Regions from separate parts of the Shouchella oshimensis genome, predicted to be linked through region 2. Evidence: a T-box and tRNA genes for the amino acid it is inferred to sense, from the RefSeq annotation. Region 2 holds a T-box; the other holds one or more tRNA genes.
The links. The T-box of region 2 lies ahead of serS (serine--tRNA ligase). A T-box ahead of a tRNA ligase gene usually reads a tRNA of that ligase, here a tRNA-Ser.

Region 1: it has a tRNA-Ser gene. The T-box ahead of serS (serine--tRNA ligase) is inferred to sense a tRNA for this amino acid. The anticodon was not compared.

Annotation. Positions count from the first base shown of each region.
Region 1 covers NZ_JAMQJY010000001.1:1,019,878-1,027,842, reverse strand. The annotation lists gene hlpB (HNH nuclease-like protein HlpB) at 1-74, shown strand, start outside; tRNA gene NDM98_RS05620 (tRNA-Gln) at 113-182, opposite strand; gene comGA (competence type IV pilus ATPase ComGA) at 294-1,295, shown strand; gene comGB (competence type IV pilus assembly protein ComGB) at 1,286-2,332, shown strand; tRNA gene NDM98_RS05605 (tRNA-Ala) at 2,484-2,556, shown strand; tRNA gene NDM98_RS05600 (tRNA-Ser) at 2,575-2,667, shown strand; tRNA gene NDM98_RS05595 (tRNA-Met) at 2,690-2,763, shown strand; tRNA gene NDM98_RS05590 (tRNA-Gln) at 2,781-2,856, shown strand; tRNA gene NDM98_RS05585 (tRNA-Gly) at 2,861-2,932, shown strand; tRNA gene NDM98_RS05580 (tRNA-Gly) at 2,984-3,054, shown strand; tRNA gene NDM98_RS05575 (tRNA-Ile) at 3,066-3,139, shown strand; tRNA gene NDM98_RS05570 (tRNA-Ser) at 3,182-3,272, shown strand; tRNA gene NDM98_RS05565 (tRNA-Leu) at 3,291-3,372, shown strand; partial or broken gene NDM98_RS05560 (carbon starvation CstA family protein) at 3,509-4,964, opposite strand; gene comGC (competence type IV pilus major pilin ComGC) at 5,206-5,514, shown strand; gene comGD (competence type IV pilus minor pilin ComGD) at 5,511-5,942, shown strand; gene comGE (competence type IV pilus minor pilin ComGE) at 5,929-6,246, shown strand; gene comGF (competence type IV pilus minor pilin ComGF) at 6,233-6,670, shown strand; gene comGG (competence type IV pilus minor pilin ComGG) at 6,667-7,038, shown strand; gene NDM98_RS05535 (YqzE family protein) at 7,096-7,278, shown strand; gene NDM98_RS05530 (DUF2626 domain-containing protein) at 7,426-7,671, shown strand; partial or broken gene NDM98_RS05525 (MBL fold metallo-hydrolase) at 7,714-7,965, opposite strand, start outside.
Region 2 covers NZ_JAMQJY010000001.1:2,657,165-2,665,129, forward strand. The annotation lists gene guaB (IMP dehydrogenase) at 1-810, shown strand, start outside; gene NDM98_RS13895 (D-alanyl-D-alanine carboxypeptidase family protein) at 963-2,261, shown strand; gene pdxS (pyridoxal 5'-phosphate synthase lyase subunit PdxS) at 2,343-3,227, shown strand; gene pdxT (pyridoxal 5'-phosphate synthase glutaminase subunit PdxT) at 3,230-3,820, shown strand; T-box leader at 3,821-4,034, shown strand; partial or broken gene serS (serine--tRNA ligase) at 4,099-5,374, shown strand; gene NDM98_RS13915 (carbon-nitrogen family hydrolase) at 5,393-6,181, shown strand; partial or broken gene NDM98_RS13920 (NRAMP family divalent metal transporter) at 6,339-7,536, shown strand; partial or broken gene NDM98_RS13925 (ABC transporter ATP-binding protein) at 7,570-7,965, opposite strand, start outside.

The DNA.
Region 1 (7,965 bases), 1.6 Mb from region 2:
CGGTGCGACGGTTTTTAAAATGGATTCGAAAACAGCCATCAAAAACCATTCCTAAAACGAGAAAATCAAAATAGACGAGCACTCATAGGATTGAGCGCTCGTCTATTTGTTACTGGGCTAGTGGATTCGAACCAACGCTAACGAAGTCAAAGTCCGCTGCCTTACCACTTGGCTATAGCCCAATGATCACTAAATTAAGTATGTGCTGTGAATTTTTTTTATGCATGTGCAGGGAAAGACAGAAAAACGTCGAATCTTACTCGTTAATGCACAAACAGAAGGAAGGTGAATGATTGTACGAGATTGACAAAGAAAGTTCACGTTTAATAGAAGATGCGATCAACAAGCAAGGTACAGACATTCATTTTATTCCTCAAAAAGACTACTGTTTTGTCTATTATCGAATTCATGGTGAGATGGAAGAACAGAGACGTATGACTCACCATTTGGCCGAGCGAATGATAAGTCACTTTAAGTACATGTCTGGAATGGATATTGGCGAACGTCGTAAACCACAAAGTATGGCAATGACCATCCAATCTCAGGAAGGTCTATATTCTCTCAGGCTATCTACGTTACCAACGCTTAACATGGAAAGTTTAGCAATTCGCTTATTACCTCAAAAAAAACTCCAAACTCTACAAGACTTACCCCTTATTCAAACTCAATCCACTAAACTACAAGAAGTAACACAGCTTCGTAACGGGCTTATTTTAGTTTGTGGTCCTACAAGCTCAGGTAAAACAACCACCTTATACGCAATGGCAGAAGAAATTATCCAAGAGCAAACGAGGTCACTTATTACTATTGAGGATCCAGTTGAGCGCTCATTAGAATCTATTGTGCAATTAGAAGTGAACCACCGAGCAGGACTTACGTTTGAAACCGGTCTTCGTGCAATCTTACGACATGATCCAGATGTGATCCTTGTTGGTGAAATTCGAGATAAACAAACTGCAGCATTGGCGATTCGAGCTGCATTAACAGGGCACTTAGTTCTAGCAAGCATCCATACTACAGATGCATTTCAAGCGATCTTGCGTTTTCAAGAATATGGGCTTTCAAAAGTGGAATTTGCCGAGGTGTGTAAAATGATAGTGGCGCAACGATTGGTAAAAACGTATTTGGACCAACAAAGCGCTATTTATGAATATCTAGAAGGTCCTCTATTAACTTCGGCTATTTTGACTAGTACACGCCCAGTCTATTACCAATTAACACGATCGGCTAAAAAAGCGTGGGCTCTTGGTTTTATTTCAGAGACAATGGTCAAAAGAATGGAGGAGTGGACCTGATCTTATTCCGTAAAAAAACGAATAAACTAGAGCTAGCGAAACGATTGATTCGAATTGGTCAATTACTTAAACAGGGATATTCCATGGAGGCGGCTCTTTCATTTATCGCACTGCATGTAAATGAACAAGCTCAAGAGCAATTAAAAAATGTGCAATTAGATTTACAAAACGGAGTGCGCATTCATGAAGCCTTTTTGCATTTAGAGCTACCCGCAGATATTCTGTCATTCATTTATTTTTATGAGGAGCAAGGAGAAGTAGCTGAGGGATTAATCCAAGCAGGTATTGTGTTTGAGGGCAGAGAAAAGACAAAAGTTCAAATTCATAAGCTATTAAGGTATCCGCTCGTATTAGGCTTGGCAGGAATCATGGTCTTAGTTATCGTGCAACAATTTATCGTGCCGCATTTTCAAAAGCTATTTGTGTCAATGGATAGTAATCCTCCAGTATTAACAGCGTTTTTCTTCGGTTTTTTAGAAAACCTTCCTTTGTTAGTCCTCGTTTTGTTGGTGATCATAATTGGTTTATATATCTACTATCGAACAAAAATAAAACCTCTTTCAGCGCATGTGAAAATAAATAAGTTACTAAAAAATAGGATTCTCTCCGGTTTTACTCGCCGCATTCTTACGTATTATTTTTCGCTGCAGTTAGGTAGATTGCTTGAGGGAGGTATGTCGATACAAAACGCCTTGTCAGTATTTGAGCAGCAAACTCATCTTCCCTTTTTTCAGCATGAAGCAGTTTTAATGAAAGCTGAGTTGCAACAAGGGGAATCGCTTGATCAGATGCTTTTAAACCGTGCTTATTTTTCTAAAGATTTATCCTTTGTTGTAGAGAATGGCAATCGTACGGGGTATATGGCTTCAGATTTGCAAAATTACAGTCAGATTTTATTTGCAGATTTAGAGGAATCCTTAAAAAAATGTTTGGCACTTTTGCAGCCTGTATTTTTTATTGGCATGGGTGGGTTTATCTTCGTTGTTTTTTTATCCGTCATGCTTCCGATGTTTGAAATGATAGGGGCTTTAAGGTAATATAAGGAGGAGGAAAAAAGATTTTTTCTCCTTCAAAAACTTTTTTTCGAAAAAGGCTTGCTTAATTTTAAGAACCTATGTTATATTATTAAACGTCGCCGATAGTTATTCGGAAGACGGCAAGATACATAGCAACACAGTAACAACTCGAGGGGCCTTAGCTCAGCTTGGAGAGCGCCTGCCTTGCACGCAGGAGGTCAGCGGTTCGATCCCGCTAGGCTCCACTTAATACTTTTTTACTCGGAGGAATACCCAAGTCTGGCTGAAGGGATCGGTCTTGAAAACCGACAGGCGGGTCAAACCGCGCGGGGGTTCGAATCCCTCTTCCTCCTCCATTTTTATTTAACTTTATAACGACGCGGGGTGGAGCAGTCTGGTAGCTCGTCGGGCTCATAACCCGAAGGTCGGAGGTTCAAATCCTCCCCCCGCAATTACCTTTTTTTATTGTTGGGCTATAGCCAAGCGGTAAGGCAACGGATTTTGATTCCGTCATTCCCCTGGTTCGATCCCAGGTAGCCCAGCCATTTTGCGGAAGTAGTTCAGTGGTAGAACATCACCTTGCCAAGGTGGGGGTCGCGAGTTCGAATCTCGTCTTCCGCTTTTGCTTTTCTTTCTCAAAAGAGCAAAATATCGTAACAAAGAAGTTCATATGCGGGTGTAGTTTAGTGGTAAAACCTCAGCCTTCCAAGCTGATGATGTGAGTTCGATTCTCATCACCCGCTTTATAGAGTATGGGCCTGTAGCTCAGCTGGTTAGAGCGCACGCCTGATAAGCGTGAGGTCGGTGGTTCGAGTCCACTCAGGCCCATCATACTCTTCAAAAAGATAAGAGCTATGCTTTTTGATTCTTGGAGAAGTACCCAAGTGGCTGAAGGGGCGCCCCTGCTAAGGGTGTAGGTCGTGTAAGCGGCGCGAGGGTTCAAATCCCTCCTTCTCCGCCATTTTGAATAATTTAATATGCGGGTGTGGCGGAATTGGCAGACGCGCTAGATTTAGGATCTAGTGTCTTATGACGTGGGGGTTCAAGTCCCTTCACCCGCATCACAACACAGAGACATGATTTTATCAGTAGATAAGGTCATGTTTTTTTATTATCTGTTGAAGCGCACAAAAAAGACGGAATGGAAATCACTCCGCCTTTTATTACTTAATCTGTCATCTTATAAATAACAACTTTTTACGCAGAATCTTTTTTCCAGTAAGAAACATCTATTTCAAGCGGAATGTTACGAGCTCTAGCTTTATTACCCGCTTTGAAAAAGAGTGCAATTAGAAGAATTGCTCCAATTAATCCACCAATCCAAGATGCTGTCATAGGCATTCTAAATCCTATCTGAGCATTTAGAATATAGGTGATAACCATAACAAGCATAAAACTTCCAGGGATTAATGAAATCCAGTAATTTTTCTTAGCGATATATAAATACATTGCCCCGACAAAGAGTGCTATGACCGCTGTCGCTTGATTAGCCCAACTGAAATACCTCCACAATATATTAAAGTCTATTTGTGTTAACATAACAGAGATCGCAAATAGAGGGAAAGCAATTAAAAATCGCTTGGATATTTTTTTCTGAGAAATATTGAAGTATTCAGCGATGATCATCCGGGCGCTTCTAAATGCCGTATCGCCAGAAGTAATAGGAAGAACAACCACACCAAGAACAGCAATTGTGCCGCCAATTGCGCCAAGCATAACCGTTGAGACTTCGGTCACAATGGCCCCTGGACCTCCTGCTGCAAGCATCTCATTTAATCCACCGTAACCATTTACCAAACTCATAGCTGCAGCAGCCCATATCATTGCGATAATGCCTTCTGCAATCATCATGCCGTAAAAGATCTTACGACCCTGTTTTTCATTTTTTGTTGTCCTAGAGATGATAGGTGTTTGAGTTGCGTGAAACCCAGATAGTGCACCACATGTAATCGTAAAGAAAATAAGTGGCATAATTGGTAAATTCTCTGGGTGGAAATTTGTTAAAGATATATTTGGAATAGGTGCTCCTGTTACAATCATGCCGATGCCAATTCCTAGCGTACTTACAACCAGTAGTGCGCCAAAGTATGGATATACTCGACCAATGATTTTATCAACAGGTAACAAGGTTGCAAGGATGTAATAGATGAATATGACGGCAATTAGTATACCTAGAGCAATTCGACCATTCATTAAGAGATGAAGCAAACTAGCTTGGAGTTGAAACAAAAACTGTACCAACTAATAATAATAATAAAATAGCAAAAGCATTGACAACATGTTTCATTGCTTTACCTAAAAACTTACTAGCTAATTCAGGCAAGTGTGCACCTTTGTTTCGAATGGAGATCATACCTGTTAAGTAATCATGAACAGCACCTGCAAAGATACAACCTACTACAATCCAAATGAATGCAACTGGACCATAAAGTGCGCCCATTATTGGACCGAAAATAGGTCCTGTACCGGCGATATTTAAAAGCTGAATGAGCGAATTTTTAGGTGTACTCATTGGTACATAATCAACGCTATCTGCATTTACATAAGCTGGTGTTGGTCTTTCTTCTTTCACACCAAAAATGCGTTCAACCACCTTTCCATACGTAAAATAACCAATAATTAAAAGAATAATGCCACATAAAAATGTAATCATAATTCCATTCCTCCTTTATTTATGAATGCGCTTACATTAAGTTTAAGTTATTTTAAGTGAAAAAGACATGATAATAACCAAAAAAATATTTTGTATTTTTTTTCTTAGGCAGGAATGTTGATGGTTAATGTCTAATATTAGCTTATTCCCTAAAAAAGGAGGCTAGATCAATTTTTTTCATTCCCTCAGCTTTTCCTCTTTGTAGCCACAAATCCCTTCTAATCTAAAGGAGCGGATTCCATTGAAAAGATACCTACGTTCTCAAAAAGGGTTTACCCTCGTCGAAATGCTTGTTGTACTTATGATCATTTCGATACTTCTGTTAATTGCGATCCCCAATATGACAAAAAACAACGAAGTCGCAGGTGAAAAAGGCTGCGATGCTACAAAGAAACTTCTTCTGGGCCAAGTGTCCGTTTACGAAATGGAAGAAGGTAATGCACCTACTTCTGTCTCAGATTTAGTGGAAGCCGGGTATGCCGATACAGCAACTTGCCCAAATGGAGAGACGTTAGAATTGGATGATCTTGTTTTTGAACGATCCTCATGAACGAAAATGGCTACACATTGATCGAAACACTGATCACTTTATCACTCCTCTCTGTCTTAACCCTACTTCCGATATTAACCTTCTCAAACTTCCGTGAACATCATGAAGCAAATTACGTATCTTGGCAACTTAAAGAAGATTATTTGTTAGCCCAACATACAGCTATGGCAAGAGGAGAATCGGTTAGTTTGAGGAGCACCTCAAGTTCTTATCACATTAGGCTTTTGAATGGCTCTAAATATCTTGAAAGACAGTTCTCCACAGCCGATATGTTGATTACACCCATTTCACTAACGGGCAATTATGTCTCATTTAATCGGAATGGGAATCCGAGATATGCAGGCACGATTCTCTTACGCACTCACAAAAGGGAGTTTATTTATGTTCTCCACTTAGGGAAGGGGAGAATTCGCTATTCAGAAATATAACGGCTTTACATTAATAGAGGTTATGCTGTCCTTATTTCTTCTATCGGTGTTAGCTATGTTTATCCTGCCTGTGTATATAAAAGTCCAACAGGAACGAGTTGTGATTAAGCAGCAGCAAGAGGCACTGCTTATTCTTGAAGATTATGTTCTCGATTATATTCACACGGGCAACCTTCAGGAATTGAATCACTCGTTGTATAACTTGGAGAGAACAGAACTACCTGATAACTCCACACAATTTTGTCTAAACTGGAAAGGAGCGAGTTTGAAAAATCAAAAAAGTTGTCTTTATGCTAAAAAATAAACGCGGTTATACGCTTCTAGAAGCACTAATTGCGTTCAGTATCACGATGCTAATCGTCAGCCTTGTTCCATTAGCATTTAAGACCATCATGTGGTCTCCGTTTTCTGGATATGAATCAAGTCTTGAATTGAATGTGTTCCTAAATCAGTTATCTGTTGATGTTCGTGAATCAGGAGATATGGTTGTGGATAAGAATAAGGTAACACTAATGATTAATAATGAAGAGGTACGCTACGAAATAATCTCAGGTTCCATTCGACGTTTTGTACAAGGTAGGGGATATGTACCGATGCTTCATTCTGTTCAATCCTTCTCTTGTTCAGTGGAGGAGAGCCGATTAAGCTGTGACACTGTTTTGCAAAATGGATTATCGGCTCAACGTTCAATGAGTAGTATGTTCAGCAAAGTGGCTGATTTATCATGAGAAATCAGCATGGCTTTGCCTATCCATTAACCTTAATTATAGTGGCTATACTAACATTATCCTGTCTGTACACCATACAGCTGTATGAAGTTGAAAAACGATTTGTGCTTGAGCAAGAAAAGTTACTGCAACTAGACAATTTAGTCCAAATGGGAATTATCGATTATATAAAGCAATCTGAAAAGAGTGAAGGAATAGAAGAGCGACATTATGAAGTTGGATCTATTACCTTTACGACAAGGAAACAAACTGATGAGGTTGTTCGAGTGGAGTTACATTCAAAAGTTGGTCCTCATCACAAAAGATGGTCAATTATTCATTACAATCTTAATACTGACTCAATGATTTACTTTCAGGATATGAATTGATTTAATCATGAGGGATTGGGCACACTTAGAGGAAAAGAGTGCAGGGAAGTGTTGAATATGTCGTTACAAGATTTAGTCAAATTTATTACGCAGCAAGCTGTGATTCAAATGGATAAACCGACAACCATCAGAAAAGAAGAACGGAAGCGGAGGAAATCTGACAAAGGCACATTATCGTTTCGGGCATTTGGTGTTGTGCCAATGGCAATCGGTTGGTTTTTCAAACGAAATAAACAGTAAATCGTCTTAAAAATGGATGGATTAATGACGCCGCTTCCATTAATGCATATCAGAAGCGGCGAAAGCATTTACAAACAGGAAAATTAGGGTATATAATATAAGAGCAATCATTAGAAATCGCATACATTAATGAAGGAGGCACAGCATATGGAACGGATGTATCGTGTGCTCGCTTTTTGGACAGGGATATTTGCTGTATTGTTTTTTGCTGGAGATATGTACGAAATGGCTTTGCTTTTCTTCGCACAAACAGCAATCCTGCTTGCTTTAAGTTATTTGTATTTATCTGAGCGAGTGTATATCTACATATTTGGCGCGTATCTAACCATCTTTTTTGTCGGATTTACGTATTATTCAACGTTTGTACTTGTACCAAGCTTTGGTGGACACTAAAAACCGGTCAGCTCAAGAGCATAACCGGTTTTGATGATGAAACTACAAGGCATTTAGAAAAGGATTTGAATCCATTTCAGCTGAGATTGTTGTTGTTGGACCGTGGCCACATGCCACAATCGTTTCCTCGGGTAATTCCATTAATTTTGAGTTGATGCTTGCGATGAGTTGTTGGTGGTTTCCACCTGGCAAATCAGTGCGTCCAACACTTCCAAAAAAAGGGCATCTCCTGAAAAGACAATGTCTTCTTCTTTAAAGTAGAAGGAGACACTACCAGGTGAATGTCCAGGTGTT
Region 2 (7,965 bases):
GGTCGTTTAGTAGTTGGAGCGGCGATTGGGGTCTCAGCGGATGCTGAAATGCGGATCGCTGCTGTTGTTGAAGCTGGGGTAGATGCCATTGTTATTGATACGGCTCATGGACATTCTAAAGGGGTTCTTGATAGAATTGCGCAAATTCGCGAGCAATACCCTAACTTAACCATTATTGCAGGTAACGTGGCTACAGCGGAAGGTACACGTGATCTCATTAAGGCTGGGGTAGATGTTGTGAAAGTAGGAATTGGACCTGGTTCTATCTGTACGACTCGTGTTGTGGCAGGCATAGGTGTTCCTCAAGTGACAGCAATCTATGATTGTGCAACAGAGGCACGTAAGCACGGCACACCTATTATTGCAGATGGTGGAATCAAATACTCGGGAGATATCGTAAAAGCACTTGCTGCCGGTGGACATGCTGTTATGCTTGGAAGTTTGCTTGCTGGTACTTCTGAAAGCCCTGGAGAACGTGAAATCTATCAAGGACGTCAATTTAAAGTCTATCGTGGAATGGGTTCTTTAGGAGCAATGGAAAAAGGCAGTAAGGATCGTTATTTCCAGGAAAATAATCAGAAGCTTGTTCCTGAAGGTATTGAAGGAAGAACACCATATAAAGGACCTTTAAGTGACACGATTCATCAGCTAGTTGGTGGTATTCGTGCTGGTATGGGCTATACGGGTACACCAACTATTGCAGATTTACGTGAAACAGGAGAGTTTATAAAAATCAGTGGAGCTGGCTTAAGAGAGAGTCATCCGCATGATGTTCATATTACAAAAGAAGCGCCGAACTACTCTGTTTAATGAGTGACGCGAAATTGTAACGTTTTTCAAGTAGATAGAGTCTAACTCTATCTATTTTTTTATACTTGCATATGATAAAATTACCTCTGTGTTAAAAATAGCGGAGGTGGAAGGTTTGAGTAAGCCAGGCAAAACAAAAGGCACTACTTGGAATGATGGCAGCATCGCTGGCATTAACAATTGGATTAAACCCGCATACAGCGGAAGCGGCTGTTGATGTGAATGCATCAGCATCGATTTTAGTAGACGCAGATTCAGGAAAAATTCTATTTGCAGATAACATAGATGATCAACTACCGATAGCAAGTATGACTAAAATGATGAGTGAGTATTTAATTTTAGAAGCGATTGATCAAGGAACGATTAACTGGGATGACGAGGTTAGTATTAGTGATCCAGTCCGTGCTCTTTCCTTAAAAATAGATTTATCTAATGTACCACTTAGACAAGATTACACCTATACTGTAGAAGAGTTATATCAATCCATGGCCATTTATTCAGCAAATGCGTCAACCATTGCTTTGGCTGAGCATGTAGCTGGTTCTGAAACTGATTTTGTGCAAATGATGAATGACAAGGCAGGAGAGCTTGGACTTGAAAGTTATAGCTTTGTTAATTCAAGTGGATTAAATAATAGTGATCTTGCTGGTAATCATCCAGAAGGCACGGAAGCAGATGCAGAAAATGAATTAACGGCTAAATCAGTTGCACAGCTTGCGTATCATTTGATAAATGATCATCCTGAAGTTTTAGAAACAGCAAGCATTCCGGAACTTGAGTTCCAGGCAGGAGAAGAAGAAGTTATTCAGATGCAAAACTGGAACTGGATGATTCCTGGTGTAAATGCACAACATGAATATGATGGTGCGGATGGACTAAAAACAGGGTTTACATCAGGTGCAGGCAATTCATTTACTGGAACAGCTAGTCGAGACGACATGCGTTTAATTACAGTTGTAATGGGTGCCGTTACTCGTGATGATCGTTTTGATGAAACGGCAAAGTTGTTTGATTATGGATTTGATAATTTCCATGAAGTCGAATTATTACCTGAAGGGTATAAGCCTGATGGTGAAGATGTGATTCCTGTAACAGGCGGGAAAGAGAATGAGGTTTCCATTTCTACATCTGAGGCTCTTTCAGTAGTTGTGAAAAACGATGAAGAAGAGCTTTATTCACCAGAGGTTACATTATCTGAAGAGTTATTAAATGAAGATGGAGAGTTTGTGGCTCCACTTGAAGAAGGACAAGAGGTTGGAGAAGTTCAATTAGCGTATAATGGTGAAGAAGACGTCCAATACTTATATGATAATCGATCAAATTCAACTCCACTTGTAGCGGATCAAGCTGTGGAAAAAGCAAGCTGGTTTACGATGAGTATGCGAGGCATTGGAAGCTTTTTCTCAGGTATTTGGACATCCGTTTCTGATACTGTTACAGGCTGGTTTTAAAGGTAAGCACCAACTCCTTTTTGAGTATGTGTAATTAAACAATATACTATATTTCAGACTATTAGAGTGGGGGATTTTAAAATGAGTCAAACTGGTACAGATCTTGTGAAACGTGGTATGGCGGAAATGCAAAAAGGCGGTGTCATCATGGATGTGGTGAACGCCGAGCAAGCAAAAATTGCGGAAGAAGCTGGAGCTGTAGCCGTTATGGCACTTGAGCGTGTTCCTTCAGATATTCGTGCCGCTGGTGGAGTAGCAAGAATGGCTGATCTTCAAATTGTTGAGGATGTTATGAAGGCTGTTTCCATACCTGTTATGGCAAAAGCGCGTATTGGGCATATTGTAGAGGCGCGTGTTTTAGAATCAATGGGTGTTGATTACATTGATGAAAGTGAAGTTTTAACACCTGCCGATGAAGTCTTTCACTTATACAAACGTGATTATACAGTACCATTTGTTTGTGGCGCACGTGATCTAGGTGAAGCAGCTCGTCGTATTGGCGAAGGAGCATCTATGATCCGTACAAAGGGTGAACCAGGAACGGGTAATATTGTAGAAGCTGTTCGTCATATGCGTATGATGCAAGCACAGATTAAAACAGTAGCAAATATGTCTAAAGATGAGCTGATGACAGAAGCGAAAAACCTTGGGGCATCTTATGAGCTTCTTCTAGAAATCAAAGAAACAGGGAAATTTCCTGTTGTGAATTTTGCAGCTGGCGGTGTGGCCACTCCTGCTGATGCGGCATTGATGATGCAGCTTGGTGCAGATGGTGTATTTGTTGGCTCTGGTGTCTTCAAATCGGACAACCCTGAGAAGTTTGCTCGTGCTATTGTTGAAGCTACAACTCATTTTACAGATTATGAGTTGATCGCAAATGTTTCTAAAGGCCTTGGTTCAGCAATGAAAGGATTGGAGATCTCTACACTTGCTCCATCTGATCGTATGCAGGAGCGCGGCTGGTAAGTATGATCAAAATTGGTGTACTTGCTCTGCAGGGAGCTGTGCGGGAACATGTGCGCAGTCTTCAAGCAGAGGATACTGAGATTATTATTATTAAAAAGGCTGAGCAGCTTCAAGAAATAGATGGCTTAGTTTTTCCTGGTGGCGAAAGTACAACGATGCGCCGCCTGATTAATCAATACAATTTTTTTGAACCTTTAAAGGCATTCGGTAAAAGTGGAAAACCAATTTTTGGTACATGTGCAGGGCTTATTCTTATGGCAAGTGAAATCGCTGGTCAAGACCAAGCGCATCTTGGACTAATGGATATGAAGGTTCAAAGGAATGCATTTGGTCGTCAAAGGGAAAGCTTTGAAACAAGACTTGAAGTTCAGGGTGTTGCAGAGGATCTGCGCGCTGTTTTTATTCGAGCACCTCTAATTGAAGAGGTGGGCGAACACGTAGAGGTACTCTCTACATACAATGGAGAAATTGTAGCTGCACGAGAAGGTCATTACTTAACGTGCTCATTTCACCCTGAATTAACAGATGATTTCCGTTTGCATCGTTTTTTTGTTACAATGGTGAAAGAAGCAAATAAACAAAGAACTAAATAAGAAAATATGTTGATAGGGATTAGTAAGGCTTATACGTTTGATTCAGAGAGCCGGTGGTTGGTGCAAACCGGAACAGACTAGCTTGAATCCACCCTTGAGTGAATGGTCGAAATAATAGTAAACTGTTCCGTTTTGCCTTCGTTACAGGTTTCGAGTGGTCTTCATTTTGTGAGGGCTATAAGGGTGGCAACGCGGGTAAACTCTCGTCCCTTCTATACACATGTATAGGAGTGGCGGGAGTTTTTTGTTTGAATTGAAGAATCTGAGGAGGAAAAAAGATGTTAGATGTGAAGCAATTACGAAAAGAATTAGAGACAGTAAAAGAATTATTAGCTACTCGAGGTGGCGAACAAAAAGGGTTAAATCAATTTGAGCAGTTGGATAGCGAGCGTCGCGCGTTAATCGTTGAGACGGAAGAACTGAAAAGTCGCCGAAACCAAGTATCTCAAGAGGTAGCAAAGATCAAGCGAGAAAAAGGGGATGCGGATGCTCTCATTAAAGAAATGAAGCAGGTATCTGAAAACATTAAGGCATTAGATGAAAAGCTACACCAGGTTGATGAGCAATTAGATACCATCTTATATACATTGCCAAACCTGCCTCATGAGAGTGTACCTGTTGGCGAATCTGAGGAAGATAATGAGGAGTTACGAAGCTTGGGGCGAGACTAAAGAGTATTCTTTTGAACCTAAACCTCATTGGGACTTAGCAAGTGATCTTGGTATTGTTGATTTTGAGCGTGCAGCAAAAGTAACAGGTAGCCGCTTTGTCTTTTACCGTGGGATGGGTGCTCGGCTAGAGCGTGCACTGATTAACTTTATGATGGATTTGCATGCAGATGAGCATGGTTACGAAGAAGTATTACCGCCTTACATGGTGAACCGTGATAGTATGCTTGGAACGGGGCAACTTCCTAAGTTTGAGGAGGATGCATTTAAAATTCGTGAAGAGGATTATTTCTTAATTCCTACGGCGGAGGTTCCAGTTACCAATCTGTATCGTGATGAAATTATTGAAGGGGATAAACTTCCACTGCGTTATGCAGCATATAGTGCATGCTTCCGTTCTGAAGCAGGATCTGCAGGTCGTGATACACGAGGATTGATTCGTCAGCACCAATTTAATAAAGTAGAGATGCTTCATTTCTGTAAACCAGAAGATTCTTATGCAGAGCTTGAGAAGATGACAGAGCATGCAGAACGAGTTCTTCAGCTTCTTGATCTGCCATATCGTGTGCTAACATTATGTACAGCAGATATGGGCTTTACAGCGGCTAAGACATATGACCTTGAAGTATGGCTACCAAGCTATGGAGAGTACCGTGAAATCTCTTCTTGTAGTAATGTAGAGGGTTTCCAGGCGAGACGTGCAAACATTCGTTTCCGTCGTGAAGCAAAAGGCAAAGCGGAGCATGTTCATACGTTAAATGGCTCTGGTCTTGCTGTTGGCCGTACAGTAGCAGCGATTCTTGAGAACTATCAGCAAGAGGATGGAACCATTAAGATTCCAGAAGTCCTACAGCCATATATGGGCGGTAAAACAACCATTCAATAAGAAAAGGGGGATCACAAGATGAAATATGCGATTTGCCAAACGAAGCTTGTTCCTGGTCAACCAGAGGCAAACTATCAGATTATTGAGCAATGGACACATGCAGTGATGTCTGCAGAGCAGAGGCCTGATATCTTGGTCCTTCCGGAGATGTGGACGACAGCCTATACACTGCCTGATCTAGAGCAGAAAGCAGAACATCGTCTTGAGATCACTCTTCCGTTTCTTCAGCGACTTGCAACGCAGTACGATGTTCATTTTATTGGAGGATCGGTTGCCAATAAAAAGGATGGAGGAATTTATAATACAGCTCTTGTTGTCAGCAGACAGGGAAAGCTTGTGTATGAATATGATAAGGCTCATTTAGTTCCTATGCTAAATGAGCCAGCTTTTCTCCAAGAGGGAGAGTCGCTTTCGCAAGTATTTGAGCTAGATGGCGTAAAAATGGGTGTCATCATATGTTATGATTTACGTTTCCCTGAGCTAGCCAGGTCACTTGCCCTTGAAGGGGTACAGGTGCTCCATATTGTAGCAGAATGGCCTGAAGCAAGAACACTACACTGGCAGGCTTTACAGGTAGCACGTGCTATTGAAAATCAATTTTATGTTGTATCAAGTAATGTAATTGGAACGCACGATGGAGTTGAATTTGCAGGTCGTTCAATGGTGGTTGATCCTTGGGGGAACACTCTTGCCATGGCATCTCAAGATATCGAAGAATCCATCACTATCTCCTTAAAGCTAGATCAGGTACCACAAGTGAGGCAAGATGTACCAGTTTTTAAAAGCCGACGATCAGATCTCTACTAAAGTAATTAAAAAAACAGTGACAATCGAAAACAATAAATATTACAATATCCCTAACCATTCGACATAATTTTCAGAAATAAGGGTAAACATGAAGATTATAATCTATTTTAGAAAAGAGGGATATTGATTGAGCAAATCACCATTATCACAAACACAGATGAGTGACAAGCAGCGAAGCTCTTTTATTCGCGGAGCTATTTTTCTTATGGCAACGTCGTCTATAGGGCCAGCTTTTTTAACTCAAACTGCTGTTTTCACTCAACAATTTTTGGCAAGCTTTGCTTTTGCCATTGTTGCTTCTGTAATCATTGATATAGGAGCACAATTAAACATATGGAGAATCATTTCCGTATCCGGTATGCGAGGCCAGGATATCGCTTGGAAAGTGTTACCTGGTCTTGGTTTATTTGTTGCAATCCTTATGGTATTTGGAGGCTTTGCATTTAATATCGGTAACGTGGCAGGTGCAGGGTTGGGTTTAAATGTATTATTTGGGATTCCTGTGTTATGGGGTGCCGTCATTACTGCAGCTATCGCAATCATTATTTTTCTAATTAAAGATGCGATGAAGGTAGTCGATCGGGTTATTCAAGTATTAGGAATTATCATGATTTTAATGGTAGGTTATGTCATGTTAAGCACTAGTCCTCCGGTTCAGGAAGCTTTGGTTAAAGCTGTTTTACCTGATAATTTTAAGAGTCTTCTTCTTCCAATTGTCACACTCGTTGGAGGGACTGTAGGTGGCTATATATCATTTGCTGGTGGTCATCGATTAATCGATGCCGGTATTACGGGGAAAGAGAACGTGAGATTCGTTAGTAGAGCGGCAAACTTAGGTATTCTAACAACTAGTACTGTTCGGGTATTTCTGTTTCTTGCTGTATTAGGTGTTGTAGCCATGGGTTATACATTAGATGCTGATAATCCAGCAGCAACGGTGTTCCAAGTAGCGCTTGGGTGATGTCGGCTATAAAATGTTTGGAGTTGTTTTATTTGCAGCTGCAATTAGCTCTGTTATCGGGTGTGCGTATACAAGTATCTCATTTTTACGATCATTCCACCCATTTTTCGCAACATATAATAATTGGATCATAGCTGGGTTCATCGCAATCTCTACGATTATTTTTGTTTTGGTTGGACGACCAGTAGCATTACTGATTATTGCCGGTTCACTAAATGCTCTAATCTTGCCAATTGTATTAACCACTATATTAATTGCATCAAGAAAAAAGTCAATTGTGGGGGATTATCATCATCCTACTTGGATCATTATTTTTGGAATTATAGCTGTGCTTGTTACAATAGTTGCAGGTTACATCTCCCTAGGTGGAATAGCAGATTTATGGAGAAGGTAAAAAAAGGATGCCGCAGTGGCATCCTTTTTTTTGTTACGTATAGGCAGGCTCACGCTTGCCTTGTTCAATCTCTTCCATGTAGTGACATGCAGCCATATGACCTTCTTTAAGATAATCAGTTGTGCGAAGCTCAGGTGTCTCCGTACGACATTTATCAGTGGCAAATGGACAACGTGTATGGAAACGACATCCTTCAGGTGGATCAATAGGAGATGGAACATCTCCTTTTAAGATAATGCGATCAGCTTTATTTGCTTGGATCTGGTACTGGGATCGCAGATAGTAATGCTTTGGTGTAAGGATGCTGCGATTGATCAAATACAGATTTCTTATCACCAATCTCAACGATACGTCCAAGATACATAACAATCACTCGATCTGAAATGTGGCGAACCACACCTAAATCATGCGAAATAAAGAGATAGGTTA